Regions from separate parts of the Ensifer sp. EB106-03-01-XG145 genome, predicted to be linked through region 1. Evidence: predicted binding sites of a transcription regulator. Region 1 holds the regulator's gene; each other region holds the start of a gene.
What was found. The regulator PhoB, encoded in region 1, activates phosphate uptake and scavenging genes when phosphate is short. The targets are predictions, from matches to a motif close to TGTCATNNANCTGTCAT.
Positions count from the first base shown of each region.

Region 1 (7,315 bases):
TACTACGGCGAGAAGCGGGCGCTTTTCGACGTCAACCTCAACATCCGCGAGAACACGGTAACGGCGCTGATCGGTCCGTCGGGCTGCGGCAAGTCGACCTTCCTGCGCACGCTGAACCGCATGAACGACACCATCGAGAACTGCCGCGTCACCGGCAAGATCACGCTCGATGAAGACGACATCTACGATCCGACCATCGATGTGGTCGAACTGCGCGCCCGCGTCGGCATGGTCTTCCAGAAGCCGAACCCGTTCCCGAAGTCGATCTACGACAACGTCGCCTACGGTCCGCGCATCCACGGACTTGCCCGCACCAAGGCGGACTTTGACGAGGTGGTCGAGACCAGCCTGCAGAAGGCAGGTTTATGGAACGAGGTGAAGGACCGCCTGCAGGAGCCGGGTACCGGCCTTTCCGGTGGTCAGCAGCAGCGCCTTTGCATCGCACGCGCTGTTGCCGTCAGCCCGGAAGTTATCCTGATGGACGAGCCCTGCTCGGCACTCGACCCGATCGCGACCGCCAAGGTCGAGGAACTCATCCACGAACTGCGCACGAACTTCACGATCGTCATCGTGACCCACTCGATGCAGCAGGCCGCCCGCGTGTCGCAGCGCACCGCCATGTTCCACCTCGGCAATCTCGTCGAGGAGAACGACACCGACAAGATGTTCACCAACCCGGATGACCAGCGCACCCAGGATTACATCATGGGCCGCTTCGGCTGAGGCCCATCACGGCTGCAACAGTCACTGGAAAGCGCCCGTAAGGATCGACGATCATGTCCATGCATATCATGTCCGCCTATGACGAAGAACTGAAGTACCTGACGCGCCGCATCTCGGAAATGGGCGGTCTCGCCGAGCAGATGGTCGCCGAATCCGTCCGCGCCCTGGTCAATTCCGACCTGGCGCTGGCGCAGAAGGTAATCTCGGACGACACCGTTCTCGATGATGCCGAGCGTCAGATCGGCGAGAAGGCGATCGTGACGATCGCCAAGCGCCAGCCTGTCGCCGCCGACCTTCGCGAGATCATGGGATCGATCCGCATTGCCTCCGACCTGGAGCGTGTCGGCGACCTCGGCAAGAACACCGCCAAGCGCGTGATCGCGGTCGCCGGCTCCGGCATCCCGCGCAAGCTCGCCCGCGGTCTCGAGCACCTCGCCGAGCTCGCTCTGGTGCAGCTCAAGGAAGTGCTCGACGTCTATGCCTCGCGCTCGCCGGAGAAGGCCAACAGCATTCGCGAACGCGACGAGGAGATCGACGCGATCTACACCTCGCTGTTCCGCGAGCTGCTCACCTACATGATGGAAGATCCGCGCAACATCACGCCCTGCACGCATCTTTTGTTCTGTGCCAAGAACATCGAGCGTATTGGCGACCACGCGACCAACATCGCCGAGACGATCTATTACATGGCGACGGGTGCCCAGCCGGAGGGCGAGCGCCCGAAGGATGACAACACGTCGACGTTGGGCTCGGTCAACGACTAGAAGGTTGGAGCGGGATGCGGGGGACAACCGCATACACTTTTCCTCATCCCGCTCTGGCGTTAAACGCGCCGTTCGCAATGCATGCCCCATGAATATCATCCGGTCGCGGCTTCGGTCGCGGCCCCGAATTCCTGCATCTGAAGCATGCGGCTTTTCGCACCGCCTTTGAAATTGGCGGGGGTGCTCCAGATTTAGAGTGTCTGAGTGCCGGCCGGTCCGCTGGACCCGCGCGGCGCTCGCGGTAAGGAGACGTTATCTGATGTTGCCAAAAATCGCCGTGGTCGAAGACGAAGAGGCGCTGAGCGTCCTGCTGCGTTACAATCTGGAAGCTGAAGGCTTCGACGTCGATACGATCCTCAGGGGTGACGAGGCGGAGATCCGGCTACAGGAACGCCTGCCCGACCTTCTGATCCTCGACTGGATGTTGCCGGGCGTCTCCGGCATCGAGCTTTGCCGTAGGTTGCGCCAGCGCCCGGAGACGGAGCGGCTGCCGATCATCATGCTGACGGCGCGCGGCGAGGAAAGCGAGCGCGTTCGCGGTCTCGCGACCGGGGCCGACGACTATGTGGTCAAGCCCTTCTCCACGCCGGAGCTGATGGCCCGCGTCAAGGCGATGCTCCGTCGGGCGAAGCCCGAAGTTCTCTCGACGCTGCTGCGCTGCGGCGACATCGAGCTCGACCGGGAAACCCATCGCGTCCATCGTCGCAGCCGCGAAGTTCGCCTGGGGCCGACGGAGTTCCGCCTGCTGGAGTTCCTGATGTCCTCTCCGGGCCGTGTCTTCTCGCGCTCGCAGTTGCTGGACGGCGTCTGGGGCCACGACATCTATGTCGACGAGCGGACCGTCGACGTGCATGTCGGCCGCCTGCGCAAGGCGCTGAACTTCTCGACCATGCCTGATGTCATCCGCACCGTGCGCGGCGCCGGCTACTCGCTCGAAAGCTGAGAAGGGCAAACAGAAGTCAATAAAAAAGGGGCCGATCGGCCCCTTTCGTTTTGGTCCTGTGCGGATCCTTAGCGCATCCGACGGCGCTCGGCGGATGGCTGGTAGGCAAGCCGCGCATGGAAGCTGCAATAGGGCGAAGCTTCCGGGGAATCGTTGCCGCAGAAGTGGAACTCTTCCTTCAGCGGGTCGCCGATCGGCCACTTGCAGGTGCGTTCGGTGAGCTGGGTCAGCTCGAGGCGGCGCGACATCGGCACGACCACGTCGGTCTGGATGCTGAAATCCTGCTCGGCAACGAGATCGACTTCGATCTCTTCCTTGAGGACGGTGGCGCCGGACGGACGGGCAACGGTGCGGGTCGAAACGCGCGAGGCGTAGTTCGGAGCGCGCGGCGCCGAGGTCGGCCGCTTCGGGCGGGCTGCCGCAGTGGTGCTGCCGCCGGCTTTGGCGCGGCCGGGAAGGCTCAGGCGATGAACCTTGCCGATGACAGCGTTACGGCTGACGCCGCCGAGCTGTGCCGCGATCTGGCTTGCGCTCAGGCCCTCGGACCAAAGCTTCTTCAGTTTCTCCACCCGCTCGTCAGTCCAGTTCATTTCTGCACTCTCCGTTCTCAGCGTTGGGGATGGCAGAATCCCTCACCGCACCCCGGTTGAATCTCGAGGTTGCAAACGCGATAACTCTTTTGGTGACTAGGTCCGCCGCATGCGTCTAGTAATTGAATGTTAACGTACTGACCGCCGGACTCCGTGGCAAGAGTCCGGGGAATCACGCCGAATCGAATTCGTAGTTTTCCCCAACTTGCTCGATCAGCGTTGCATTTTTGCAAGCCCTTCCGGCCGATTTTTTCGTCGCAGGGAAATGGATCTCGTTACCGCGCTGCAAGGCTTGGTTTTGTTGACATTGCAGTGCGAAATAGGAATAGTGCCTGCGCCGCCGAAAGGCGGCATTTTTGATTTTTATCGGGCCGCATGAAGCAGCGGGACCGATGCCGATTGGAGTGAAGGAGAGCCTCGCATGACTGCAACCACGCCGCTTTACGATACCTACATGCGCGCGCCGTTGCGTTTCGAGCGAGGAGAGGGCGTCTGGCTGATCGCCGAAGACGGCTCGCGCTATCTCGACTTCGCTGCCGGCGTTGCCGTGAACTCGCTCGGCCATGCGCATCCGCATCTCGTCGAGGCGCTGAAGGCGCAGGCCGAGAAGGTTTGGCACCTTTCCAACCTTTACGAGGTTCCCGGTCAGGAAAGTCTTGGACGCCGCCTGGCCGCCGTAACCTTTGCTGATCGGGTCTTCTTCACCAATTCCGGTGCGGAAGCGCTGGAATGCGCGATCAAGACGGCGCGGCGCTACCACTTCGCCAAAGGCCAGCCGGAGAAGTTTCACATCATCACCTTCGAGGGCGCCTTCCACGGCCGCACGATCGCGACGATCGCGGCCGGTGGTCAGCAAAAGTACATTGAAGGTTTCGGGCCAAAGGCCCCAGGGTTCTACCAGGTTCCGTTCGGCGACCTCGCAGCCGTCAAGAATGCGATCACCGAGGAGACCGCCGCGATCCTGATCGAGCCGATCCAGGGCGAGGGCGGCATCCGTCCCGCGACCAAGGAATTCATGCAGGAACTGCGCGCCCTCTGCGACGAATTCGGCCTGCTCCTGATCCTCGACGAGGTTCAGACCGGCGTCGGCCGCACCGGCAAGCTTTTCGCCCATGAGTGGACGGGCATCCGCCCGGATATCATGGCCGTTGCCAAGGGTATCGGTGGCGGCTTCCCGCTCGGCGCTTGCCTGGCGACGGAAGAGGCGGCCGCCGGCATGGTGGCGGGCACGCATGGCTCGACCTATGGCGGCAATCCGCTGGCGATGGCCGTCGGCAACGCCGTGCTCGACGTCATCCTCGCTGATGGCTTCCTCGCCCATGTGCGCGACGTCGCGCTCGTCTTCCGCCAGGGTCTTGCTTCGCTGAAGGATCGCTATCCCGATATCATCGAAGATATCCGCGGCGATGGCCTGATGCTGGGCATCAAGGTAAAGGGCCCCTCGGCGGATCTCCTGAAGGAGATCCGCGCCGAGAAGCTCCTGGCCGTGCCGGCCGGCGACAACGTGTTGCGCCTGCTGCCGCCGTTGACGGTGACGGCGGAGGAAGCACGCGAGGGCCTCGCACGCATCGAGCGCGCCGCCGAAGCAGTGCGGAAGGCAAGTGGTAACGCTGCGGCCTGACCGATAGGGCCAAGACTGACCCAGGATGGTAGAATGACCTTCGTGCGTTCACGCCGCTGCGTGGCGCACATAGGTTCGATTTTTTGAGGAACCGAGTACGATGGCAGGCACCAGACACTTTCTCGATCTTTCGGCCATGACGGCCGCCGATCTTCGGACGATCATCGATGATGCCCGCGTCCGAAAGGCGACGACCAAGGCCGGAACCGCCGAGAAGCCGCTCGCCGGCAAGATGCTGGCGATGATCTTCGAAAAGCCGTCCACCCGCACCCGCGTGTCCTTCGATGTCGGCATGCGCCAGCTCGGCGGCGAAACCCTGTTCCTTTCGGGCACGGAGATGCAGCTCGGTCGCGCCGAGACGATCGGCGATACGGCGAAGGTCCTGTCGCGCTATGTCGACGCGATCATGATCCGCACCACCGACCATCGCCGCCTGCTGGAATTGGCAGAACACGCGACGGTACCCGTCATCAACGGCCTGACCGATGACACCCATCCGTGCCAGATCATGGCCGACATCATGACCTTCGAGGAGCATCGCGGACCGGTGAAGGGCAAGACGATCGCCTGGACCGGCGACGGCAACAACGTGCTGCACTCGCTGATCGAAGGCTCCGCCCGCTTCGGCTATCGCATGAACATGGCCGTGCCGCTCGGCTCCGAGCCGCAGGACAAGATCCTGAACTGGGCCCGCAACAACGGCGGCGAGATCCTGCTGTGTCACGATGCCGAGCAGGCGGTCGCCAACGCCAATTGCGTTGTCACCGACACCTGGGTGTCGATGAACCAGGAGCATCGTGCCCGCGGCCACAACGTCTTCCAGCCCTATCAGGTCAACGAGGCGCTGATGAAGCAAGCGGCATCCGATGCGCTGTTCATGCATTGCCTGCCGGCGCACCGTGGCGAGGAGGTGACCGACGAGGTGATCGACGGTCCGCAGTCGGTGGTCTTCGACGAGGCCGAAAACCGCCTGCATGCGCAGAAGTCGATCATCGCCTGGTGCATGGGGCTCGTCTAGGCCCTTGCGAGCGCCGCGGTGAGCGCGATGGCGCAGCGCTTCGGCGGCTGTGAGGCCGGCTATTGACATTGCCGCCGTGCGACACGATCTAGGCGGCTGCAGGGCGCTCCTGGCAACAGTGAAGCGCCGACTGCCACGGGTGGTGCGCGGCGCAATGGCTGATGGCACATATCCGGTGGACAATCCGTTTATCGCGGGATCGATTGAGACAGCGGGCACGTTGCGCCGGGGGACAGGAATGTCCCCGGCGCAACGCAGTTGCTGAGGCAAGGAGCAAGACATGACTGACATGACGCCAGGGCTTGGTGAATTCGACTTCGCCGGTGACGATCACGTCGTGCCTTTCCAGGTGGAAGGCCTCGACGTGCGCGGCCGCGCCGTGCAGCTCGGCCCGATGCTCGACGCAATTCTGGAGCGCCACAACTATCCGCTTCCGGTCGCGCGGCTCGTTGCCGAAACCGTCGTGCTGACGGTTCTGCTCGGCACTTCGCTGAAGTTCGAAGGCAAGCTGATCGTCCAGACGAAAGGCGATGGTCCGGTCGATCTCGTCGTCGCAGACTTCTCGACGCCGGATCGCGTGCGCGCCTATGCCCGCTACGATGCAGATGCGCTTGCCGACGCCGAGAAGGATGGCCGCACCCTTTCGCATGAACTGCTTGGCAAGGGCGTACTCGCCTTCACCATCGACCAGGGCGCTCATACTCAGCGCTATCAGGGCATCGTTGCGCTGGACGGCGCCACGCTGGAAGAAATCGCTGGCGTCTATTTCCGCCAGTCAGAGCAGATCCCGACCAAGGTCAGGCTCGGCGTTGCCGAGCTGCTCGACCGCGATGAAAGCGGCAAGCCGCGCCATCGCTGGCGTGCCGGCGGCATGGTCGCGCAGTTCCTGCCGGAAGCGCCGGAGCGCATGCGCCAGCCTGATCTTTCCGGCGGCGATGGCGATGACGGGGAAGGCGTCTTCGAGGATGACGATCTCTGGGCGGAAGCCAAGGTGATGGTCGAGACGATCGACACCGACGAGCTGACCGACCCGATGGTCGGAACCGAACGCTTGCTCTACCGGCTGTTTCACGAGCGCGGCGTTCGCGTCTATGAGCCGCAGGCGGTCTTTGACCGTTGCAGCTGCTCGCGCGAGAAGCTGCGTTCGGTGCTCGCCAATCTGGACGCTGATGATATCGAAAGCACCATCGAGGAGGGGGCCGTGAAGGTCACCTGCGAATTCTGCTCGACGACCTATCGTTTCGAGGCAAGCGAAGTGCGTCCGCAGTAGCCGGCGCCACTCCGGATCAAGCTAGTTCAGGGTACGCACGAGCCCGGGTGAATCGAGCGAGAAGGCGGGGATGGCCACGTTGAAGGTCTCTCCGCCTTCCGCTTCCATACTGTAATGGCCGAACATCACGCCCGACGGCGTATCCAGCGGGCAGCCGGACGAATACTCATAGGTGTCGCCGGGGTTGAGCAGCGGCTGTTCGCCGATCACGCCGGGACCGCTGACCTCATCGACCTGCCCATTCTCATCGGTGATATGCCAGTAGCGGGTCATCAACCGCACGGCTGCGTCCGAATGGTTTGAGATGACAATGCGATAGCCCCAGACATAGCGGCCGTCATCGGGGTCCGACTGCTCTTCGAGATAGTACGGCTCCACCGTAACTT
Region 1 covers NZ_JBYTEC010000001.1:465,503-472,817, forward strand. Annotated here, with positions in the region: gene pstB (phosphate ABC transporter ATP-binding protein PstB) at 1-723, shown strand, start outside; gene phoU (phosphate signaling complex protein PhoU) at 774-1,487, shown strand; gene phoB (phosphate regulon transcriptional regulator PhoB) at 1,747-2,430, shown strand; gene AC3WWH_RS02320 (GcrA family cell cycle regulator) at 2,499-3,020, opposite strand; gene AC3WWH_RS02325 (aspartate aminotransferase family protein) at 3,442-4,641, shown strand; gene argF (ornithine carbamoyltransferase) at 4,742-5,659, shown strand; gene AC3WWH_RS02335 (Hsp33 family molecular chaperone) at 5,940-6,929, shown strand; gene apaG (Co2+/Mg2+ efflux protein ApaG) at 6,951-7,315, opposite strand, start outside.

Region 2 (7,315 bases), on a different contig from region 1:
CTGATGCAGCAGCCGAAGGTTCTGCTCGCCGACGAGCCGATCGCCTCGCTCGACCCGCTGAACGCCAAAATCGTCATGGACGCACTGCGCGACATCAACGAACGCGACGGCATCACGGTCATCACCAATCTCCACACCCTCGATACCGCGCGCAACTATTGCGAACGCATCATCGGCATGGCGCATGGCCGCGTCGTCTTCGACGGCCAGCCCAAGGATCTGACGGCGGCAGCGGTTGCCGAGATCTACGGCGCCGACACGGGCATCGAGGAATCGATGACCTCCACCAGTATCAACATTCCGGCGGCCGAACCGCAGGAAGAAACGGCATCTGCCGGCCTCAAGCCGCTGGCACTGGCCGGCATCTGACGCCCGCCAGGATCGAAAGCCCGCGTCAAGGGCACCTCTTTGAAACCGAATAGGATCCGGCCAAGCCGGACACACGGGAGAACCTTATGCTGAAGAAAGCTCTGCTGGGCGCCGTCGCGCTCCTCGCCCTCGTCGGCCACGCCCAGGCTGAAGACCTCAAGGAATTCCGCATCGGCATTCTCGGCGGCGAAAACGAAGCCGACCGCCTGCGCAACTTCCAGTGCCTCGTCGACAAGCTGCCGGCTGCCATCGGCGTAGAGAAGGTCTCGCTGTTCCCGGCCGCCGACTATGACGGCGTTATCCAGGGCCTGCTCGGTGGCACGCTCGACTACGCCGAGCTCGGCGCTTCCGGCTATGCCAAGATCTACCTCGCCAAGGCTGACGCCGTCGAGCCGATCCTGACGACCGTTCAGACCGACGGTTCGACCGGCTACCACTCGATCATGGTTGCCCGCAAGGATTCCGGCATCACCAAGCTCGAAGACCTGAAGGGCAAGAAGCTCGGCTTCGCCGATCCGGACTCGACCTCGGGCTACCTCGTCCCGCTCGTCACCCTGCCTGAAGCGATCGGCGCGCCGGTCAAGGAATTCTTCGGTGAAACCGGCTTCGGCGGCGGTCACGAAAACCTCGTTCTCGAAGTCGTCAAGGGCACCTTCGATGCCGGCACGACCTTCGGCTCGGGTGTCGGCGAATTCAAGGACGGCTACACCTCGGGCAACCTGAAGAAGATGGTCGACAAGGGCATCCTCGACATGAACGACCTCGTCGAGCTCTGGAAGTCGCCACTGATCCCGAACGGCCCGATCGTCGTGCGCACCTCGATGAACGACGACATGAAGGCGAAGTTCAAGCAGTTCATGGTCGACCTGCCGAAGACCGACGCTGCCTGCTTCTCCGCCATCCAGGGCGGTGACTTCACCGGCTACACCGAAGTCAACTCCGATTTCTACAAGCCGATCATCGACGCCCGCAAGGCAACGATCGGCGGCTGATAGACCGCATCTTCCGGGAACGCTGGCCGCCCAAACGGCCAGCGTTTCACTGTTTGAAGGGGTGCTCGACACCAGCCCTTCAACCATACCCTACCGCTTTGTTTTCACGCATTTCCTGACGGAAAGCCGCTCCGTGCTTTTCCTTGAAATGCCATAGAGGCCGGCGCGAGCCGGAACGGTCATGGCAACTTCCCTGCTCCCGCGGAATCTGAGCGACAACGGCGCCGTCATCGAGCGCCATTGGCAGGAACTGAGTTCCCGCCGCCGGCTTTACTCCTGGCTCGGCTTCGGCATCCTCTTCCTGGCGCTCTCAGGCTCGCTCTGGTTCGCCAACGATTCCAACGCCGGCAAGTTCTTCGATCGCCTGCCGCATTTCTTCGACTTCGTCGGCGATCTCGCACCGCGTGACGGACTGGAAATCTTCCGTGCCATGTTCGACCTGCCCTCGCCCTATGACGACGGCAGCTTCAAATACAACTACCCGGACGGCCGGCTGTACCTGACCGACAGCTTCTATATCCCCGAATACCTGGACAAGATGCTGGAGACCGTGAACATCGCGATCTTCTCGACGATCATCGGCACGGCACTCGGTTTCGTGCTCTGCTTCTTCGCAGCGCGCAACCTGATGCCCAATCCGTGGATCCGCGGTACCGTTCGCCGGATCATGGAGATCCTGCGCGCCTTTCCGGAAGTGGTGATTGCCGGCTTCTTCCTCGCCATCCTCTCGCTCGGCCCCATTCCCGCGATCGCCGCGGTCTCGATCCACACGGTCGGTGCGCTCGGCAAGCTCTTCTACGAAGTGGTCGAAAACGCCGACATGAAACCGGATGAGGGCCTGCGTGCTGCGGGCGGCAACTGGATCGAGCGCGTCTGGTTCGGCATGGTGCCGCAGGTGCTGCCCAACTTCACCAGCTACTTCCTGCTGCGCCTCGAAATCAACGTGCGCGCCTCGACCATCATCGGCGCCGTTGGTGGCGGCGGCATCGGCGAGCTGCTGCGCCTTTCGATCGGCCAGGGCCACCAGGCGAAAACGCTTGCGATCGTCATCCTGCTGTTCGCGACCATTTTCGCCGTCGACCAGTTTTCCGCCTGGCTTCGCCGTCGCCTCGTTGGCGAACAGGCCTTCCAGCTTGCCCAGTAGGTGCGCGCTATGACCACGACCACACGACTGAGCCCGATGGAGATGGACGCGATCGCGGCCCGCCATCCCGAGCTCCTGAAATCCTCGACCTCCAAGCGTGTACGCACGGCAACGATCGCCGGCGGCATTGTCGTCTATCTCATCTTCAGCTGGTGGTTCTTCTCGATCGGTCAGGTGCTTGGAAACGCCAACTGGGGTATCGCCGGCACTTATCTCGCCGACTGGGTCTCCTACGAGGTGCGGCCCGAGATCCACATCGCCTCCGACCGGACAATGAGCCTCAACTATCAGCGCAATTCGCCGCTCGGGCCCAATCCCGATCCGGATTGGGTGGAACTCGACAAGGAGACGGTGACGCGCCGCGTGGAAACTCCGGCGTCGACGACGCAGGCGGCAAAGCCGAAGGCAAGCTCGTCCTTCAGCTTCATGACGCCCGGTTCAGCACTCGGCGGCACCACCACGGCCGAAGCTCAAAACCGCGTCGAAACCCGCACGGAAGAAGTCCTGACCCGAGTCGTCGTGACCTATGACCGCTCAACCAGGATCGAGATCGCCGACAGCCTGGTCAAGGCGACGCATGGCGGCGAGACCCTGGTGATGGCCATCGATGGCGCCGACAGGGTGATGCCGCAGGGCACGCTGCCCACCTGGGCGACGCAGAAGCGTCCGGGCGAGAAGATCGTGCTTGCATTCGGCGCCACCGGCTGGGCGGAAGTCGAAGGCGACGAGGTTTCTATCCGCAATCGCTTCTTCGGCTGGGCGAACTTCCTCTTCGACACCAACTCGCCCTTCTTCGGCAAGAGCTATGGCGAGGTCGCCTCGCTCATCATATCTGGCGAGCGCATCGATCCGTCCCGCTCGAACCTCTCGCTTGCCTGGAACAACATCCTCTATAACGCCGAGTGGCAGCATCTGGATGTCTGGACGAAGCTCCTGCAGACCGTCGTCATGGCCTTCGTCGGCACACTCTTTGCATCGCTGATCGCCTTCCCGCTCTGCTTCCTCGCAGCCCGCAACATCACGCCAAGCTTCATGACCAATCAACTGGTCAAGCGTTTCTTCGACTTCCTGCGGTCGGTCGATATGTTCATCTGGGCGCTGTTTTTTACCCGCGCCTTCGGCCCCGGACCGCTTGCCGGTATCTCGGCGATCTTCTTCACCGACACCGGCACGCTCGGGAAGCTCTATTCCGAGGCGCTGGAAAATATCGACGACAAGCAGCGCGAAGGCGTCAAGTCGGTGGGCGCCGCGCCGCTTGCCGTACAGCGCTTCGGCGTGCTGCCGCAGGTGTTGCCGGTCTTTGCCAGCCAGGCGCTTTATTTCTGGGAATCGAACACCCGTTCGGCGACGATCATCGGCGCCGTCGGCGCGGGCGGTATCGGTCTCAAGCTCTGGGAAGCAATGCGCACCAATTCCGATTGGGAAAATGTCGCCTACATGGTGCTTCTGATCTTGCTGGTTGTCTTTATTTTCGACAGCATCTCGAACGCGTGCCGTTCACGCCTGATGGGTCGCAGGGCACATTGACGACAGCCAAGCATTTGCGCGTCCGCCATCATGATGTTGTCATGGAAATCGGCTAGCTGCGCATCGCATCCCGCAAACAATCGACCCGCCTCCCCGGCGGGCCGGTCGCTACAAGAAAGTGAAGACCGTGCGTTATGCAATCTACTTCGCGCCGCCGGCGGACGACCGGCTGTCGCAGACCGCGTCCCGTTGGCTTGGCCGTGACGCCTTTACCGGCCAGGATCTTGCTCTTCCGACGATCGCCGGGATCGACGAAGCGACGCAACGCACACTGACAGCAGACCCGCGACGCTACGGTTTTCACGGAACGCTGAAGGCTCCCTTCGAGCTTGCCGAGGGCCGCGACGAAGACGAACTCCTCAGCATCTTTGAATGCTTCGCCGCTGACCTCGATCCCTTCGAAATCCCTGAAATCGTCCTGCACCAGCTCGGCCCGTTCTTCGCCCTGGTACCGTCCGCTCTCTCTGCCGAACTGCAGGATCTGGCCGAAGATGCCGTTTACCGCTTCGACCCGTTCCGCGCGCCGCTGTCGGAGGCGGACTTCGCCCGGCGCAAGCCGGAGAGCCTCCCGGAACGCCAGAGGCGCTACCTGAGGGAATGGGGCTATCCCTATGTATTCGAAGAATTTCAGTTCCATCTGACTTTGACCGGTCCGGTGCCCACCGAAACCAGCGGCGTCATGCGATCGGCGCTCGCATCCACCTTTGCCGAACATATCGGCAGACCGCTTCACGTGACGTCAGTCGCGCTCTTCGTCGAACCGGAGCGCGGCGCCCCCTTTACTGTCCGCTCCCTGCTGCCGCTCGGCAGCGACACCCAACGAAAGATTGCATGAGATGAGCAAAGAACAGGTTTTGACCAACGCCCGCATCGTCCTCGAGGACAGTATCCTCGACGGCTCGGTGCTGATCCGCGACGGCAAGATTGCCGATATCTCCGGGGGGACGGTCGCCAGCGGCGAGGACTTCGAAGGCGACTACCTTATTCCCGGCCTCATCGAACTGCACACCGATCACCTTGAGGCCCACTATTCGCCGCGCCCGGGCGTGCGCTGGCTGAAGATCGCGGCGATCCAGGCGCACGACGCGCAGGTCGTCACCTCGGGCATCACCACGGTCTTCGACTGCCTGCGGCTCGGCTCCGACGAAGACGGCGGTTTCCAGAAGGGTGAGATGCGCAGCATGGCCGACGCCCTCGCGCAGGCCAAGGAAGAAGGTCGGCTGCGCGCCGACCACTTGATCCACCTGCGCTGCGAGGTCTCGACCTCCGACGTGCTCGATCACTACGAGGACTTCCGGAACGACCCACAGGTCAAGCTCGTCTCGCTGATGGACCACGCGCCCGGCCAGCGTCAGTTCCAGACGATGGACCAGTACACGCTCTACTACAAATCCAAGCGCGGCCTTTCCGACGCGGAATTCGCCCGCTTCGTCGAGCGTCAGCAGGCGCTTTCGGCGAAATATGCCGGCCCGCATCGCACTGCGCTGGCGGAGGCCTGCGCCGCCCGCGGCATCACGATTGCCAGCCATGACGACGCGACCGTCGACCACGTCGAAGAATCGGTCGGCTTCGGCATCAAGCTTGCCGAATTCCCGACGAGCTTCGAAGCGGCGGAAGCCTCACACCGCGCGGGTTTGAGCGTTCTCATGGGTGCGCCGAACATCGTGCGCGGCAAGTCGCACTCCGGCAACATCGCCGCCCGAGACCTGGCGGAGCGTGGCGTTCTCGACGTGCTGTCGTCGGACTATGTGCCCTTCAGCCTGATCCACGCGCCCTTCGTTCTTTCCGACGAAGTCGAAGCCATCGACCTGCCGAAGGCGATCGCGATGGTGACCTCGACACCGGCCCGTACCGTCGGCCTTGACGACCGCGGCCGCGTCGCAGTCGGCCTGCGCGCAGACATCGCCCGCGTCCACCGCAGGCAAGGCATTCCGGTCGTGCGCTCCGTCTGGCGCGAAGGACGGCGTGTCGCATGAGCGCGAGCGAACAGGGTGCAGGCGCACTCGTCGTCGTCGTCGGACCGAGCGGTGCGGGCAAGGACAGCGTCATGGGCTTTGCCGCCCGGCATTTTGCCGACTGTCACGACGTGCATTTCGTCCGGCGCGTCATCACCCGCCCGTCGGATGCCGGCGGAGAGGTGCATGAAAGCGTCTCGGAAGACGAATTCGTCGACATGCAGAAGGACGGCGCCTTCGCCGTCTTCTGGGACGCGCATGGCCTCAAATACGGCATCCCCTCCGTGGTGCTACGGAATGTGCGAAACGGCATGACCGCTATCGTCAACGGCAGCCGCGGTGCCTTGCCGGCGTTCCGGGAAGCGTTTGGCGACATCGCCGTCGTCGTGATCACCGCCGAGGCACCGGTTCTGGCCAAGCGGCTTGCAGAACGCGGCCGCGAGAGCGAGGAAGAAGTCCTGCGACGGCTGAGCCGCCAGGCCCCCGATGTCACGTCGGGGCCCGGCGTGAGCGTCATCGACAATAGCGGCAGGCTCGACATCGCCGGCACCCGCTTCGTCGACCTGGTGGAACGATTGCGCATCAAGGCGGACCACGCCGCCTGACGGGGGCGAGCGGTACCGTCGGCTTCGCCTCTCGAATCGACATGGCAGGGCTTTCGGCCGGATATCTTTCCTGACGATCGATTGACGCGAGCCCCGGAATTCCGGTTTCGGGGCTTTTTTGCGTTCTCGCGCTTCGGAAGCACATCGCACAGAAGTTGCTCACAGAATCAATTTGTTGAAGCCGCTTGCTCATGTTTTTGAACAGCGCCGCGCCTCTTTTCTTCGCCTTTCCGCCCTGTCCTTTTCCTCCCGCCACACGATTTTCCTCTTGTGGAGCGAATTAATATGTATATACATTATATCCAGTGGAGGCGACCTCATGAACGATATCTCGACCCGCAAGCAGGCATCCGGCGTTTGGCGCAACACGCGCCTTGTGACGCTGAGCGAAGCCGCCGAAGGACTTGGGCTTGTCGAGAATGCGGCCGTTGCTGTCGTCGATGGGCGGATCGCTTTTGCGGGTCCCGATCGCGATCTGCCGGCCAACCTCGCAGGCCGCCTCGAAGCGGTTGACTGCGAAGGCCGCGTCTTGACGCCGGCCCTCATCGATTGCCATACGCATCTCGTGCACGGCGGCAACCGCGCCCGCGAGTTCCAAATGCGGCTCGAAGGCGCCACCTATGAAGAGATCGCACGGGCCGGCGGTGGCATCGTTTCCTCGGTGAAAGCGACCAATGCGCTGAGCGTCGACCAACTCGTGGAAAGCGCTCTGCCACGGCTCGA
Region 2 covers NZ_JBYTEC010000011.1:94,500-101,814, forward strand. Annotated here, with positions in the region: gene phnC (phosphonate ABC transporter ATP-binding protein) at 1-369, shown strand, start outside; gene phnD (phosphonate ABC transporter substrate-binding protein) at 456-1,361, shown strand; gene phnE (phosphonate ABC transporter, permease protein PhnE) at 1,543-2,505, shown strand; gene phnE (phosphonate ABC transporter, permease protein PhnE) at 2,515-4,032, shown strand; gene AC3WWH_RS23635 (DUF1045 domain-containing protein) at 4,160-4,867, shown strand; gene AC3WWH_RS23640 (alpha-D-ribose 1-methylphosphonate 5-triphosphate diphosphatase) at 4,869-6,008, shown strand; gene phnN (phosphonate metabolism protein/1,5-bisphosphokinase (PRPP-forming) PhnN) at 6,005-6,592, shown strand; gene hutI (imidazolonepropionase) at 6,912-7,315, shown strand, end outside.
Region 2: AC3WWH_RS23635 (DUF1045 domain-containing protein) is a predicted target of PhoB. The motif match lies at 4,059-4,075, and genes of this name have one in related genera.

Region 3 (7,315 bases), on a different contig from region 1:
CCCGCAGGGACAAGCCGGTGCGCGCCTCGGTCGCCTCCGATATCGGCGGCGGCACCAGCTATTCCATGCTGAAGACGCTCGATGAGGCCTACAAGATCCTGCAGTTGCAGGGCGAGCGGCTGAACCCCTTCGACAGCTTCTTCATGATGACCCGCGGCAATGCCGAGGCGCTCTCGCTCGTCGACAGGATCGGCACGCTCGAAGCCGGAACCGATGCCGACTTCATCGTGCTCGACACGGCGGCGACGCCGGCAATGGCGCTTCGGGCAGAAGTGGTCAATTCGCTCGCCGACGAGCTTTTCCTGCTACAGACCATGGGCGACGACCGCGCAATCGTCGAAACCTATGTCGCCGGCAAGCCGGTGAAATCGGCACTCGCCGCCGCGTGACCGTCCAAATCCAGAGAGGTCAAGAAAATTGACCTCTCTGCGTTCTGGCTATTAACAAGCCTCCGGCAAACATGGTAATGGCTCGTTCAATATCCGTTGGACGAAGGCCGTTTTCATGACGCAAATCCTCGAAATCAGCGATCTCAAGGCGCTCGCCAAACGTCGCGTGCCGAAGCTCTTCTTCGACTACGCCGACAGCGGCGCCTGGACCGAAGGCACCTATCGCGCCAACGAGGAGGATTTCGCCAAGGTCAAGCTGCGCCAGCGGGTGCTGGTCGACATGACCGACCGGTCGCTCGAAACGACGATGATCGGTCAAAAGGTTTCGATGCCGGTGGCGCTTGCCCCAACCGGCCTCACCGGCATGCAACACGCCGATGGCGAGATGCTGGCGGCCCAGGCCGCCGAAGCCTTTGGTGTCCCCTTCACGCTCTCGACCATGAGCATCTGCTCGATCGAGGACGTCGCCTCGGTCACCACCAAGCCCTTCTGGTTCCAGCTTTACGTCATGCGCGAGCGCGAATTCGTGCTGAACCTTATCGACCGCGCCAAGGCGGCGAAGTGCTCGGCGCTGGTGCTGACGCTCGACCTGCAGATCCTCGGCCAGCGTCACAAGGACCTGCGCAACGGCCTCTCCGCGCCGCCGAAGATGACGCCGAAGCATCTCTGGCAGATGGCGACGCGCCCCGGCTGGTGCATGAAGATGCTCGGCACCAAGCGCCGCACCTTCCGCAACATCGTCGGCCACGCAAAGAGCGTTACCGATCTTTCTTCGCTCGGCGCCTGGACGGCGGAACAGTTCGACCCGCAGCTTTCGTGGAAGGACGTCGAGTGGATCAAGGAGCGTTGGGGCGGACCGCTGATCCTCAAGGGCATTCTCGATCCCGAAGACGCCAAGATGGCGGCGGCGACCGGTGCCGATGCGATTATCGTCTCCAACCATGGCGGCCGCCAGCTCGACGGCGCCCACTCCTCCATCAGCATGCTGCCGCGCATCGTCGATGCGGTTGGCCACCAGATCGAAGTGCATCTCGACGGCGGCATCCGCTCCGGCCAGGATGTGCTGAAGGCCGTCGCCATGGGCGCCAAGGGCACCTATATCGGCCGCCCCTTCCTCTATGGCCTCGGCGCCATGGGCAAGGATGGGGTGACCAAGGCGTTGGAAATCATCCGCAAGGAGATGGACATCACCATGGCGCTCTGCGGCAAACGCAACATCAACGACGTCGACCGCAGCATCCTGGCGGAATAGGCCACGGCATCAGCCACTCCCGCCCTCATTCCTGTGCTTGTCACAGGAATCTAGCCAGCCCAAGTCCTTGGGCTGAAAGGTCTTTTGACCCGACAGACTTCGGGTCGCTGGATCCCCGCCACAAGGGCGAGGATGAGGGAGCTTGGAGTGACCCTTTCGGCAAAACGCGAAGCGAGCGCAAGACCCCTTACGCCTCAGCTCCCCCGATAGGTCGAGTACCCATAGGGCGAAAGCAGCAGCGGCACGTGATAGTGGCTCGCCGGATCGGCGATGCCGAAGCGCAATGGGATGCGGTCGAGGAAGGCCGGTTCCGGCAGCGTCGCGCCTGACCGGCGCAGATAGTCGCCGGCATAAAAGACCAGCTCGTAATTGCCGACCATGAAGCCGACGCCTTCGACCATCGGCCCGTCGACGCGCCCGTCGCTGTTGGTATGAACGGTGCGGATCAACTGCCGCTCCTCGCCTTCGAGCCAGTAGAGATCGATGCGCAGCCCCTCGGCCGGCTTGCCGAGCGCGGTGTCGAGAACGTGGGTCGTCAGTCTGCCGGTGCTGCTCATCCTATCCTCTCATTCATCAGTTGGCACGGGATGGGCGCGGAAGACCGCACACGATTTCCTCATACCGCCAGATTGGGGCTCTCAATGACGAAGGGCTCGTCGTAGAAGTATTCCTCAAGATTGTTGCCCGGCCCATCGCGATCGACGATCAGGAAATCGCTGACGGCGCCGATCGACATCAGCGGGTGATGCCAGACGTTGCGGCCGTAATTGACTCCTTGCTTGCCGCTCGCTTGGAATACCCGCGGCGTGCCCGGACGCCCGTCCTCGTCTTCCGCGACGACGACGACCCAGGGGCGATCGTCGAGCGGTGAAAAGCTCTGGCTGCCGAGCGGGTGGCGCTCCATCATCGTCACCGCATAGGGAAAAGCGCGCGGCTGACCGCGGAAGATATTGATGATGACATTGGCGCCGTCGCCGACCACATCGGCGCGCGCCAGCCCGTGGAAACGTTCCGTGTTGCCGCCGTTGATGTAGCGCATCGTCGCCGGATCGGCTTCGATGATGGTTCCGAAGGGTGCAAAGGCGTCGCGCGTCAGCGGTTCGATGGTAAGCAGGCGCGACATCAGGCGTGGACCTCGCAGGTTTCCACGGCATTCGACAATGTCAACTCCAGTTCGACGGTCCTCCGAAAGAGCGAGGACGCGTATCGAACGGTTTTGTCAGGCATTTTCGTCTCCAGGAAGCATCGACTGCAGCCGCAGGCGGGCGATTTTCTCCACCTGCGCGCAAGCGGTTTCAAATTCCTCTTCGGGCGAATTGTCAATGCGGCTTTCGAAGGAGGCGAGAATCTGACCCTTGGTGAGCCCCTTCACGGCGATGATGAAGGGGAAGCCGAATTTCTTCGTGTAGGCATCGTTCAGCGCCGTGAAGCGCTGATGTTCCTCGGGCGTCAACCGATCGAGGCCAGCAGACGCCTGCTCGGCGGTCGAGTCTGCCGTAAGCTTGCCCGCGATCGCCAGCTTTCCGGCGAGATCCGGGTGGGCGCGCAGCACTTGCAGCTTTTCGCGCGGCAACGCCGCACGAAAAGCCTGGCAGAGCGCCGAATGCACGTTGCCCGCCATCAAACCCGCCGCCGCGGCGCGATCGTAAGCGCGTTCGGCCACCCAGGGCGAATGCTCGAACACGCCGCCGAAACGGGCGACGAAGGCGTCGCGGTCGGACATCAGAGCGTCCCTTCCGGCTTGTGGTGCTGGTACCAGTGGTTGGCGATGTCGATGCGCCTGGGCACCCAGACCTTATCGTGCGACATCACGTAATCGATGAACCGGGCAAGGGCTGCGGCGCGGCCAGGGCGGCCGACGAGCCGGCAGTGCAGGCCGATGTTCATCATCTTGGCATCGCCCTGACGGCCTTCCTCATAGAGCACGTCGAAGCTGTCCTTGAGATAGGTGAAGAACTGGTCGCCGGAGTTGAAGCCCTGGTTGGTGGCAAAACGCATGTCGTTGGCATCGAGCGTATAGGGGATGATCAGATGCGGCTTGTCGGCCGGCAGCCCCGGCACCCAATAGGGCAGTTCGTCGGCGTAGCTGTCGCAGGAATAGAGGAAGCCGCCCTCCTCCAGCACCAGCTTCAGCGTATTGGCCGAAGGCTTGCCCTGGTAGATGCCGAGCGGGCGCTCGCCGGTCAGTTCCGTATGCAGACGGACGACTTCGCGGATATGCTCGCGCTCGACCTCCTCCGGAAAATCCTTGTATTCCAGCCAGCGCAGGCCGTGGCTGGCGATTTCCCAGCCGGCTTCCTTCATGGCCGCAACCGCTTCCGGATTGCGCGCCATGGCGAGCGTCACGCCGTAGACCGTCAGCGGAACGTTACGGCTCGTGAACATGCGCCACAGCCGCCAGAAACCGGAGCGTGCGCCATATTCGTAGATCGATTCCATGTTGAGATTACGCTGTCCCTGCCAGGGCTGCGCGCCGACGATCTCGGACAGCAGACATTCGGACGCCGCGTCGCCATCGAGAATGCAGCTCTCGCCGCCCTCCTCGTAGTTCAGCACGAACTGCACGGCAATGCGCGCATCGCCCGGCCAGTTTGCCTTCGGCGGATTGCGGCCGTAGCCAACGAGGTCGCGCGGATACTTAGTCTCAGACATCAAATCACCCTTCGATTTTTCCAGAACGGTATCACCGCCGACCGGATTGTCGATACCGAAATCTACCCGCGAAGGGTTGCTGGGCGACGAGTTCGGAATGAGACGAAGGCTGAATTCTGCGCTCTCACTAGCGATGCGCCATCAATGCCGCGACGATGAGCGGCAAGGGCCGGATCGATCCCGAACCAAGAGAGGGATCGGCGGCAACGCGCTTGGCGCGCTCGGCGCGCGCATTCGTGGAGATCTTGCCGAGCGGGTGCTGCGAATGCACGCGCAGGGGCGCGCCGGTCTCTTGCTCGACGAAGAGGGCAAGGCTGCCGATGGCAAGCGGCGTCGCCAGGCATGGCTCGAACAGGTCGCGAAGCGGCGCCTCGACCTGGCGTATCGCGTCCGACGCGAGCGGGCCAGTCAACATCATGTGAAAGCGGTACTCGTCCATCACATGAGGATCGCCCCAGCGGTGCAGGTTGGAAAACTGCGGTGCGGTCAGCCGATCCGGATCGGAGCGCTCGATCTCGTCTTCGCTGAGTGGCGCACGAAAAGCATCGAACTCCTGAACGATATTGGCGGCCAGCAGATGCATCGCGGTGCTCGGGACCTGCGGCATCAGGCCAAAGCACCGGCCGATGCGGGCGACCTCCAGGCGATCGATTTCGAACGGTGTCTGCGCGCCGGCAAAATGCATCAGCGCCTTCAGGAGCTGTGATTCCGTCATATCCGGATGCAGACGAAACGGCGACATCATCACCGCATGGAAACCGAAGCGGCGCGGTACGGCCGTATGGTAGGCGATGTCGGCAGAGCTCAGGCCCGCAACCGAAGGCAGTTCCGTCGGTTCGCCGGAATAGACGTTGCGCCCAAGCCAGCTTGCGGCAACCGCGGAAAGCGGGTCGGCCATCGGCGGCGTAAAACAAATGGCGTAGCGCATGTCTGGCTCCGGTATCCGTTCGAGCGGGATGAGGAAAAATGCCTGCGGTTTTCCGCCCCGCTCCAATGAGATCGATCACGCTTATGAGTGCCGATCCGGCTCGGGATCATCGTGATCTATTGGCCGCGTCTTAGGTGATTTGCGTGACAGATTGACGAAGTGGATCCTGCAAAACCACGCGATCCCGCCGGCTTGCGCCGGATTTTCGGAACCATCCAGCCCAACGGCCGTTCCCTCAAGGTAACAATCAAGGATGGAGAAGAAGCGTGAGCTATCACAACGCAAACCTGCAGGATGCCCGGATCAAGGAAACCCATGACCTGATCGGAAGCGACAAGGTTGAAGGCACGAAGGTCTATGGCTCCGACAACAAGCACATCGGCTCGATCGAGCGCGTGATCATCGAAAAACGCAGCGGTCGCGTTGCCTACGCCGTGCTCGGTTTCGGCGGTTTCCTCGGCCTCGGCGAAGACCACTATCCGCTGCCCTGGGCGAAGTTGACCTATGACGAAAACCTCGGCGGCTATCGCACCGACGTGACGCGCGATCAGGTCGAGCGCGCACCGAAATATCGCGGCAACGAGGAATACAACTGGAACGAGGAAAACGGCCGTCGCGTCTACGACTACTACGGCGTACCGCCCTACTGGATGTAAGGTCGGACTTTCGAATGTCTGAATATTCGAGGCTCCGCCAGCGGCGGGGCCTTTCCTATGCCCGATCCTAGAGCGCCGTGCGTTCAAGTGAACGCACAAAGGACGCTCTAGCACTTTGAATCTAGAGCATCTTTCCGCTTCCAGTGATTCCACTTGAGAGCGGGATGCTCTAGAGATGCTTCTCGCGAAGCGCCGCAATGTGGTTCCGGCACAGGAAGGATTCCGGCAGATCGAGCGTCGGGAGACCGGCGATCTCGTCGACAACGAAGCGCGCCAACCGATGCGCAATCCCGAAGCTCACCTTGAAGCCGCCGGTCAGCACGGAAATGTTCGAATGATCAGGGTGCCGCCCGACCATGGGTTCGCGCCCCGCCGACTTTGGCCTGAGCCCGGCCCAGCGCTCGACCACCTCCGCATCCGCCAGACACGGCGCCAGCAACGTGGCGCGTCGAAGGAGATCGTCGAGCTGTTCGTCCGTGGACAGTGGATCGGCAAAGCTGTTCTCGCTGGTGCTGCCGATCGCCACATGGCCATCGTCATGAGCGATGATGTAGACGCCATCGGTGAAAATAACCGGCAGGCCTGGATCGACATCCGCCCTCAAGAGCGCGGCCTGGCCCTTGACCGCCGTGCCGCTCGTCGCTTTCAGCGGCCCCGACACAGCATCGATCAGCGGGAAACTGCCGATGCCGGCAGCGATGATGCAATGGTCGAAGCTGAGCCGGCTGCCATCGTCACGCTCGGCCCTGCCGTGCGCCGGAAGGATGCGCACGCCCGAGCCTTCATCGATCTGAACATTCTGCAACTGCAACAGGGCGGCACGCAGGGCCGACAGCGTGCGGCGCGGCGACACCCGCGCGGCCAGCGTATCGAAAACGACGCCATGCGCCGTTGCCTCCGTGCCTGGCCAACCCTGCGGGCCTTCCTCCTGGACATGCCAGAAGAATTGCCGGTCGCCCGCGCGCCATTGCTGTCGTGCGTCCTGTTCATGCCGGAGCGCAATGTCGCGTAAGTGCGGCTTGGCGAGCGGCATCAGCCGCCCGGTGCGGCGATAGCCGGTCGACACCCCCGCCTCGGCTTCGAGCTGCGCGATCTCCTCTTCGAGGGACACCAGCGCTTCGAACTGGAATTGCTTCTTGGCATTCCAGCGGTCGGGCATATGCGGCATGAGCGCGCCCAGTAGGCCGCCGCTCGCGCCGGCACCGATGGCCTGTTGCTCGACGAGCCGCACCGTCATGCCCTTGCGCGCGGCGGAAAGGGCGGCCCACAGCCCCATGATACCGCCGCCGACGACCAAAAGCTCGCTCATCGATTGACCTTCTCCGGCCGGCGGATTATCGCCTTTGCCATGACAGGACCAGCAGACCCGATCGACCCGCCAGCGCACCAAAACCTTGATTGGCACGAGGGCGATATGCCCTATTCCCGGGAGTTTGGC
Region 3 covers NZ_JBYTEC010000006.1:169,794-177,108, forward strand. Annotated here, with positions in the region: gene guaD (guanine deaminase) at 1-389, shown strand, start outside; gene AC3WWH_RS16950 (alpha-hydroxy acid oxidase) at 505-1,641, shown strand; gene uraH (hydroxyisourate hydrolase) at 1,836-2,198, opposite strand; gene AC3WWH_RS16960 (ureidoglycolate lyase) at 2,258-2,764, opposite strand; gene uraD (2-oxo-4-hydroxy-4-carboxy-5-ureidoimidazoline decarboxylase) at 2,861-3,364, opposite strand; gene puuE (allantoinase PuuE) at 3,364-4,293, opposite strand; gene AC3WWH_RS16975 (DUF1045 domain-containing protein) at 4,421-5,221, opposite strand; gene AC3WWH_RS16980 (PRC-barrel domain-containing protein) at 5,488-5,877, shown strand; gene AC3WWH_RS16985 (NAD(P)/FAD-dependent oxidoreductase) at 6,047-7,186, opposite strand; gene mnmC2 (tRNA (5-methylaminomethyl-2-thiouridine)(34)-methyltransferase MnmC2) at 7,226-7,315, shown strand, end outside.
Region 3: AC3WWH_RS16975 (DUF1045 domain-containing protein) is a predicted target of PhoB. The motif match lies at 5,365-5,381, and genes of this name have one in related genera.

Region 4 (7,315 bases), on a different contig from region 1:
TGAGGCCTGAACGGATACCCGGAGTTCGGCTCCGGATGACAAGCACAGGACAAGCGAAAGATGATGAACGATAGCATCGGGGTCGACATCTCGAAAGACCATCTCGACGTCCACAGGCTGAGCGACGGTGTGAGCCGGCGCTTCGCCAACGACAGCCGTGGCCATAGGACATTGATCGGCTGGTTGGAGCGGCCTGAGCTGCGTATCGTCTACGAGCCGACAGGTCCCTATCATCGGGCCATTGAGCACAGGCTGGCAGAGGCGGGCTTCGCGCTGGTCAAGGTCAATCCGCGTCAGGCGCGGCGATTTGCCGAGGCCACCGGCAGGCTCGCCAAGACCGACCGGCTGGATGCTGCGATGCTCGCCCGCATGGGGGTGTTGCTCGAACTTCAGGCGCGGCCGGCGCGAGGCCCGACCCTCAACGATCTCAAGGACCTGCACATGGCCCGCGAGGCATTGGTGAAGAACCGAACGGCCGCCAGGAACAGGGCGAAAAACCTGACCTTGCCGATCCTCAAGCGCCACAACGCCGAACAGCTCAGGCAGATCGAGCGCCAGATCGCGGCCCTCGAAAACGAGATCATGGCGCTCATCAAGGTCGATCCCGACCTCGCACGACGCTTCGACATCCTCGTCTCGATCCCGGGCGTGTCAGCAATCTCCGCCTTCGCGCTTCTCATCGACATGCCCGAACTCGGTACACTCGACCAGGCCCAGGTCGCTTCCCTCGCCGGCCTCGCTCCGGTCGCTCGCCAATCCGGACAGTGGATCGGCCGCGCCTTCATCCGCGGCGGCCGGGCCAATGTCCGACGAGCACTCTACATGCCCGCGCTCGTCGCCATCCGCTTCAATCCCGACCTCAAGGCCAAGTACGACCGGCTCAAGGCCGCCGGAAAAGCCTCAAAACTCGCCATTACCGCCGTCATGCGAAAGCTCATCATCATCGCAAACGCATTGCTCAGGGATGGCCGCATATGGGAACCAACCCGTACTTGACCAACACGGATACTCTAGAGGATCTCGTCCAGCGCTTCGATCAGCCGCGCGCATTCCTGATCGGTGCCGATCGTGATGCGCAGGAAATCGGAAATGCGGGGCTTGGCGAAATGGCGGACCAGCACGGCTCGCTCGCGCAGCGCCTTCATCAATGCCTCTCCGTCATGGCCCGGATGCCGGGCGAACACAAAGTTGGCTTGGGATGGCAATACCTCGAAGCCGCGTTGAGCGAGGTCCGCCGCAAGCTGTTCGCGGGAGCCGATGATTTTTGCGCGCGTTTCCTCGAACCAGGCCTCGTCCTCGATCGCGGCGATGGCGCCTGCTTGCGCCGGACGGCCGAGCGGATAGGAGTTGAAGCTGTCCTTCACCCGCTCCAGCGCCTCGATCAGCGGCCGCTGGCCGATGGCGAAGCCGACACGAAGGCCTGCAAGCGCGCGTGACTTGGAGAAGGTCTGGACGACCAGCAGGTTCTCGTATTTCGAAACGAGTTCTGCTGCCGACTGGCCGCCGAAGTCGACATAGGCCTCGTCGATGACGACGGGCTGGTCCGGGTGGCTTGCGACGAGCCGCTCGATTTCGGCGAGCGGCAGGCCGATGCCTGTCGGAGCGTTCGGGTTCGGCAGGATGATCGCGCCGCAGGGGCGATCATAGTCGGCGATGTCGATCTCGAAGGCGTCGTTGAGCGGGACCTCGACCGTGTCGATCTCGAAGAGCCGCGCATAGGTCGAATAGAAGCTGTAGGAAATATCCGGATAGAGCAGCGGCGAGTCGTGCTTCAGGAGGCCGGCGAAGATATGGGCCAGCACCTCGTCCGAGCCGTTGCCGACGAAGACTTCCTCCGCCGTCACGCCATAGCGCGCGGCGATCGCCTGGCGAAGCTTGAGCGCCAGCGGGTCGGGATAAAGGCGGAGATCGCTGCTTGCTGCAGCGCCGATCGCGTCGAGCACTTTTTGCGAGGGACCGTAGGGGCATTCGTTGGTGTTAAGCTTCACCAGATTGGCGATGCGCGGCTGCTCGCCCGGCACATAGGGCTTGAGCTTCGAGACGATCGGCGACCAGTATTTGCTCACGGGGCTAGTTCCTGCGGTTGGCGACGAAGCGGGCGGTGTCGACGAGAATGGCCGAGCGCTCGCCATAGGGCGCGAGCAGGGCTTCGGCTTCTACGACCAGTTGCTCCAGCCGCTCCTCTGCCCAGGCCTGGCCGTGCAGCGCGACGAGCGTGCCTTTGCCGCGAGCGGCGTCCTTGCCGGTCGCCTTGCCCATGGTCTCTGCGTCAGCGGTCAGGTCGAGCAGGTCGTCGGCGAGCTGGAAGGCAAGGCCGATCTTTTCGCCGAAGTGGCGAAGCCGGGCGCGGTCGTTTTCCGATGCGCCGGCGACGATGGCGCCCGCTTCGCAGGCGAAGCGGATGAGGGCGCCGGTTTTCATGGCCTGCAGCGTCACGATGCCGGCCTCGTCGGGCGGCGACTTCTCTGCTGCCAGATCGAGCGCCTGTCCGCCAGCCATGCCGCCGTGGCCGGCGGCGCGTCCGAGCGCCAGGATCAGCTCCACTTTCTGGCCGTCCGTCAGCAGCGTTTCGGGGGCCGCGATGATGTCGAAGGCGAAGGTCAGCAGGCTGTCGCCGGCGAGGATCGCGGTTGCCTCGTCGAAGGCCTTGTGCACCGTCGGCTGGCCGCGGCGGATATCGTCGTCGTCCATCGCCGGCAGGTCGTCATGGACGAGGGAATAGCAATGGACGCATTCGAGCGCCGCCCCGACGCGCAAGGATGCATCCAAGCTGCCGCCGAGAAGATCCGCACATTCGATCACCAGAAAGGGGCGCAGCCGCTTGCCGCCGTTCAGCACGCCGTGCCGCATGGCCGCGAGCAGGTTTGCTGGTCGCGCAATCTCGTCGACCGCCGTCGCCGAGCCGAGCAGGCGCTCGAGCAGAGCTTCGACGGCGCGGGCATTGCCGGCGAGGCGGCGGGTGAAGGGCGATGTGTCCTGGCTCATGCGCGCTCTTTGGCACGGGCGAAGAGGGCTTTCAACGGGGATTCGTGTCGCAGCGGCGCGCTTTCCCTGGGACAGCCGCCTGGGCGCCTTGCCTTTTACCAGAAAGCCCGTTCAACTTTGCCGGACCATGCACTAAGAGAAGCGGATGGACAGCGAGGTGAACAGTCAGGCCGTGAACGTCGTTCCGGAAGCGCGCGAGGAGGGCGAAGTGCCTTCCAGTCGCTGGTCTTCGCTTCGCCGGACGTTGCGCAAGAAACGCCGCCAGATCATCCTGGCTGTCCTGGGTTTCGTTGCCCTGCCCTATGTGCTGATCGTTCTCTATCTCGTCGAGTTCGTCCACCCGGTCTCCACCTTGATGCTGCGCGATCTCGTTCTGCTTCGCGGCTACGACCGCCAATGGGTCGATTTCGAGAACATCTCGCCGGTGCTCGTCCAATCGGTGATGATGTCGGAGGACGGTCAGTTCTGCGCCCATGACGGCGTCGACTGGGGCCAGATGCGCGGCGTGGTCGAGGATGCGCTTGAAGGGGAATCGACCCGTGGCGCCAGCACCATCCCGATGCAGACGGTCAAGAACCTCTACCTCTGGAACGGCCGCTCCTTCCTGCGCAAGGGCATGGAGCTGCCGCTGGCGGTCGCTGCCGATTTCGTCTGGAGCAAGCGGCGGATGATGGAGATCTATTTGAACGTCGCCGAATGGGGTGATGGGATCTACGGTATCGAGGCGGCGGCCCGCCACCATTTCGGCGTTTCCGCGGCGAAGCTCTCGCGCCGGCAGGCCGCACTGCTTGCGGTTTCGCTGCCCAACCCGAAAGAGCGCAATGCCGGCAAACCCGGCCGTGGGCTCAAGCGTCTGGCGAATTTGATCGAGCGTCGCGCCAGCCGCTCCGGCGGCTACATCACCTGCCTTTATGATTGAGATCAGACCTTTTCATTGGATGCGGTTGCCGGGGGATGTCATCCTGGCTTCGTAGAGTTCTGCCATCTGGGCCCTCTCTCCATTCAAAAGGCCCGATCGCTCCCATGACCTCGATTTCCCCTTCGCTTCTCGCCTTTGGCCGCAACGCGGACACCATTCCGCCGAAGCATCTCGGAACCCGCTACGCCACGGACGGCCGCTTCCTGCGTGAGCCGGGCAACACGGTCGTCTCCCACGTCACCGCCGGATCGCCGTCCGAGACGGCCGTGCTTGCCGTGCGCGAGCGTCTGATGGCGATGCCCGAGGCGGGGCAGTTCGCCTTCACGCATCCGTCCAGCCTGCACATGACGATCTTCCAGGGCATCATCGAATATCGTCGCAGGCTACCCTATTGGCCCGTCGACATGGCGCTCGATACACCGATCGATGTGATGACCGAACACTACTGTGCGCGGCTGAGGCACTTTGCGCCGTTGCAGCCCTTCCGTGCCCGCGTGACCGAGATCACGCCAACCGGTCTCGCGCTTGAAGGCGACAGCGTCGCCGATCGGGCTTGCCTCAAGGCCTGGCGCGATGCTTTCGCCGAAGTCTTCGGCTATCGCCATCCTGATCATGACGACTATGCGTTTCACATCACCTTCGCCTATGTCATCGACTGGCTCGATGACGCGGCACTGCCGCGCTGGCAGGAAATGTTGAGCGAACAACTCGCCTGCCTCAGGGAGCGGGCGCCGGTGATCGAGCTCGATCCGCCGGCCTTCTGCTCGTTCGAGGACATGAACCATTTCGAGGAACTGATCGTTTTCTCGGACAGATCAGCAATCACGGCCAGCAATTAAGGCCAGCATCAAGGAATGTAGATGACCGGACTTACCCTTTACGTCGGCAACAAGAACTATTCGTCCTGGTCGATGCGGCCCTGGATGGCGATGACCGCCGCGGGCATCGCCTTCGAGGACGTGGTCATTCCCTTCGATTTCGCGGCCGGCAATCCTGATATCCGCGCGATCTCGCCGACCGGAAAGGTGCCGCTGCTGCGCCACGGCGATCTGCTCGTCTGGGAATCGCTGGCGATCATCGAATATGTCGCCGAGCTCTTTCCCGACGCCGGGCTTTGGCCGTCCGATCGCCAGGCCCGCGCCCGGGCCCGCAGCTATTCCATGGAGATGCTCTCCGGTTTCAGGGCGCTGCGCGGTGCCTGCCCGATGAACATCCGCCGGGAGAGGCGGGCGCTTCAGGTGGATGCCGACGTTCGCGCTGATGTCGTGCGCATCGAGCAGATCTGGAAGGAGGCGCTTGCCCACTCCGGCGGGCCGTTCCTCTTCGGATCCTTCAGCGCGGCCGATGCAATGTACGCGCCTGTGGTCAACCGCTTCGACGTCTACGATCTCGTTGCGGATCAAGAAACGCTCGGCTACATGCAACGGGTGAAGGCACATTTCGCTTTCCGGAAGTGGGAAGAGGCTGCCCGCGCCGAGCCGTGGGTCGTTCCCGATGACGAGGTCTGAATCGGCGCCGCCAGATCTTGAGTCGAAAAATTGCGGCTGGGGACTGGTCAAACAGCAGTTGCCCATGTATAAGCGCGCCAAATTTCCGTGATTGACATCTGTTTAACACGGCCATTTCGGCTGCTGAACAGTGTTTGCCCGATAAGTGGAGAATGAAATGGCTGTACCTAAAAGAAAAACGAGCCCGTCCAAGCGTGGCATGCGCCGTTCCGCTGACGCTCTCAAGACGCCGACCTACGTCGAAGACAAGAACTCCGGCGAACTGCGTCGCCCGCACCACATCGACCTGAAGACCGGCATGTACCGTGGCCGTCAGGTTCTGACCCCGAAGGAAAACGCATAAGCGTTTCCGTTCGTGGAATGGTTCAAAGGGCTGGCTCTGCCGGCCCTTTTGTTTTGCGTCTGACATTTTCTCGCTTGGACCCTGTGTTATCCGCAGGAGCTAGAGCATCACGCGCCAAGGTGAAGTCACTGGAAGCGGAGAGATGCTCTAGACCCTAAGTGCTGGAGCGTCCTTGGTGCGTTCATGCGAACGCACAGCGCTCTACAGCGCCGCGCGTCTTATCAGACGCGCAAAGGTCGCTGTAGCACTTTGAATTGCTGCATGTTTTTGTCCTTTAACCGGCTACGATTAAAGGAAACATGCAGTAGGCCTGAAGACGCCGCAAGACGCGGCAAAGGAGTTCGTGCCCGATGCTCGCTGCCGTTCCGCTGCTGATCCTGCCGTTCGTTGTCTACAATCTCGCGATGATCGGAATGTTCGGCGGTATTGCCGGCTTGAACGCCGAGATGCTGTCGCTGTCCATGCTGTCGGGCGCGACCTGGACGATGCGCTTCGGCGACCTCCTGATCGTCGTCGCACTGCTGTTGCTCTTCGTCGAATTGCTGAAGGCGACCCGCACGAGCACGCGTGCGCTGATGGATCACCTGTTGTCGATGATTCTGTTCATCGCCTTCCTGATCGAATTCCTGCTGCTGGCGCCGGCGGCAACCCAGCTCTTCTTCATCCTGATGACGATCAGCTTCATCGACGTCATCGCCGGCTTCGCCGTCTCGATGCGCTCGGCCGGACGGGACGTGTCGATCGGCCTTTAAAGCCTGTAGCGCAAAAGTGCGCAGCGGTTTTGCGACAACGACATGCGAAATATCAAGAACTTAAAGCGCAAGGCGCGAATCTGAAAGATCGCGACGCGCTTTAGGTCACGATCGATCCCGGGGCGTTGGCCCAATTCAAAACATGGTTTGCTGGACGGGAATTGGGCGGGTGACTCACACCCGCCTTTGCAAGAAGAATGCGCTCAGCCGAGATTGTCGAGCTTGGTCTGGAGCGCGCGAAGCTGTTCCTTGAGCTCGTCGATATCCTTGGCTTCGGCCTTCTTGGTTTCCTTCACCGGCGGGGCGGTGATGAAGGGCGAGAACATCTGCATCGCCTGATGGAACATCTCGGTATTGCGGCGGACCTGCTCTTCGACAAGTTGCAACGGAACCTGCAGGTTCTTGCCGAGCGGCGTGTCACCGAAGGCCTTGTTGATCTGCTCGCGCATCTGCGACTGCTGCTCGGTGAAAGCCTGCATCGAATGCTCGAGATAGCTCGGCACCACCATCTGCATCTGGTCGCCGTAGAACGAGATCAGCTGGCGCAGGAAGGAGATCGGCAGCAGCGTGTTGCCGGTCTTGGACTCCTGCTCGAAGATGATCTGCGTCAGCACGGAATGGGTGATGTCCTCTCCGGACTTTGCGTCCTGGACGATGAAATCGTCGCCCTTCTTCACCATGACAGCCAGGTCGTCGAGCGTGACATAGGTGCTGGTCCCGGTGTTGTAGAGCCGCCGGTTCGCATATTTTTTTATAACGATCTGGCCTTCGTGCTTCGCCATCAGGGTCTCCTCTCACCCATCATCCC
Region 4 covers NZ_JBYTEC010000003.1:228,049-235,363, reverse strand. Annotated here, with positions in the region: gene AC3WWH_RS11760 (IS110 family RNA-guided transposase) at 61-996, shown strand; gene hisC (histidinol-phosphate transaminase) at 1,011-2,066, opposite strand; gene AC3WWH_RS11750 (polyprenyl synthetase family protein) at 2,071-2,985, opposite strand; gene mtgA (monofunctional biosynthetic peptidoglycan transglycosylase) at 3,131-3,904, shown strand; gene AC3WWH_RS11740 (DUF1868 domain-containing protein) at 4,009-4,743, shown strand; gene AC3WWH_RS11735 (glutathione S-transferase family protein) at 4,765-5,412, shown strand; gene rpmF (50S ribosomal protein L32) at 5,570-5,755, shown strand; gene AC3WWH_RS11725 (hypothetical protein) at 6,106-6,507, shown strand; gene phaR (polyhydroxyalkanoate synthesis repressor PhaR) at 6,711-7,289, opposite strand.
Region 4: AC3WWH_RS11740 (DUF1868 domain-containing protein) is a predicted target of PhoB. The motif match lies at 3,941-3,957, and genes of this name have one in related genera.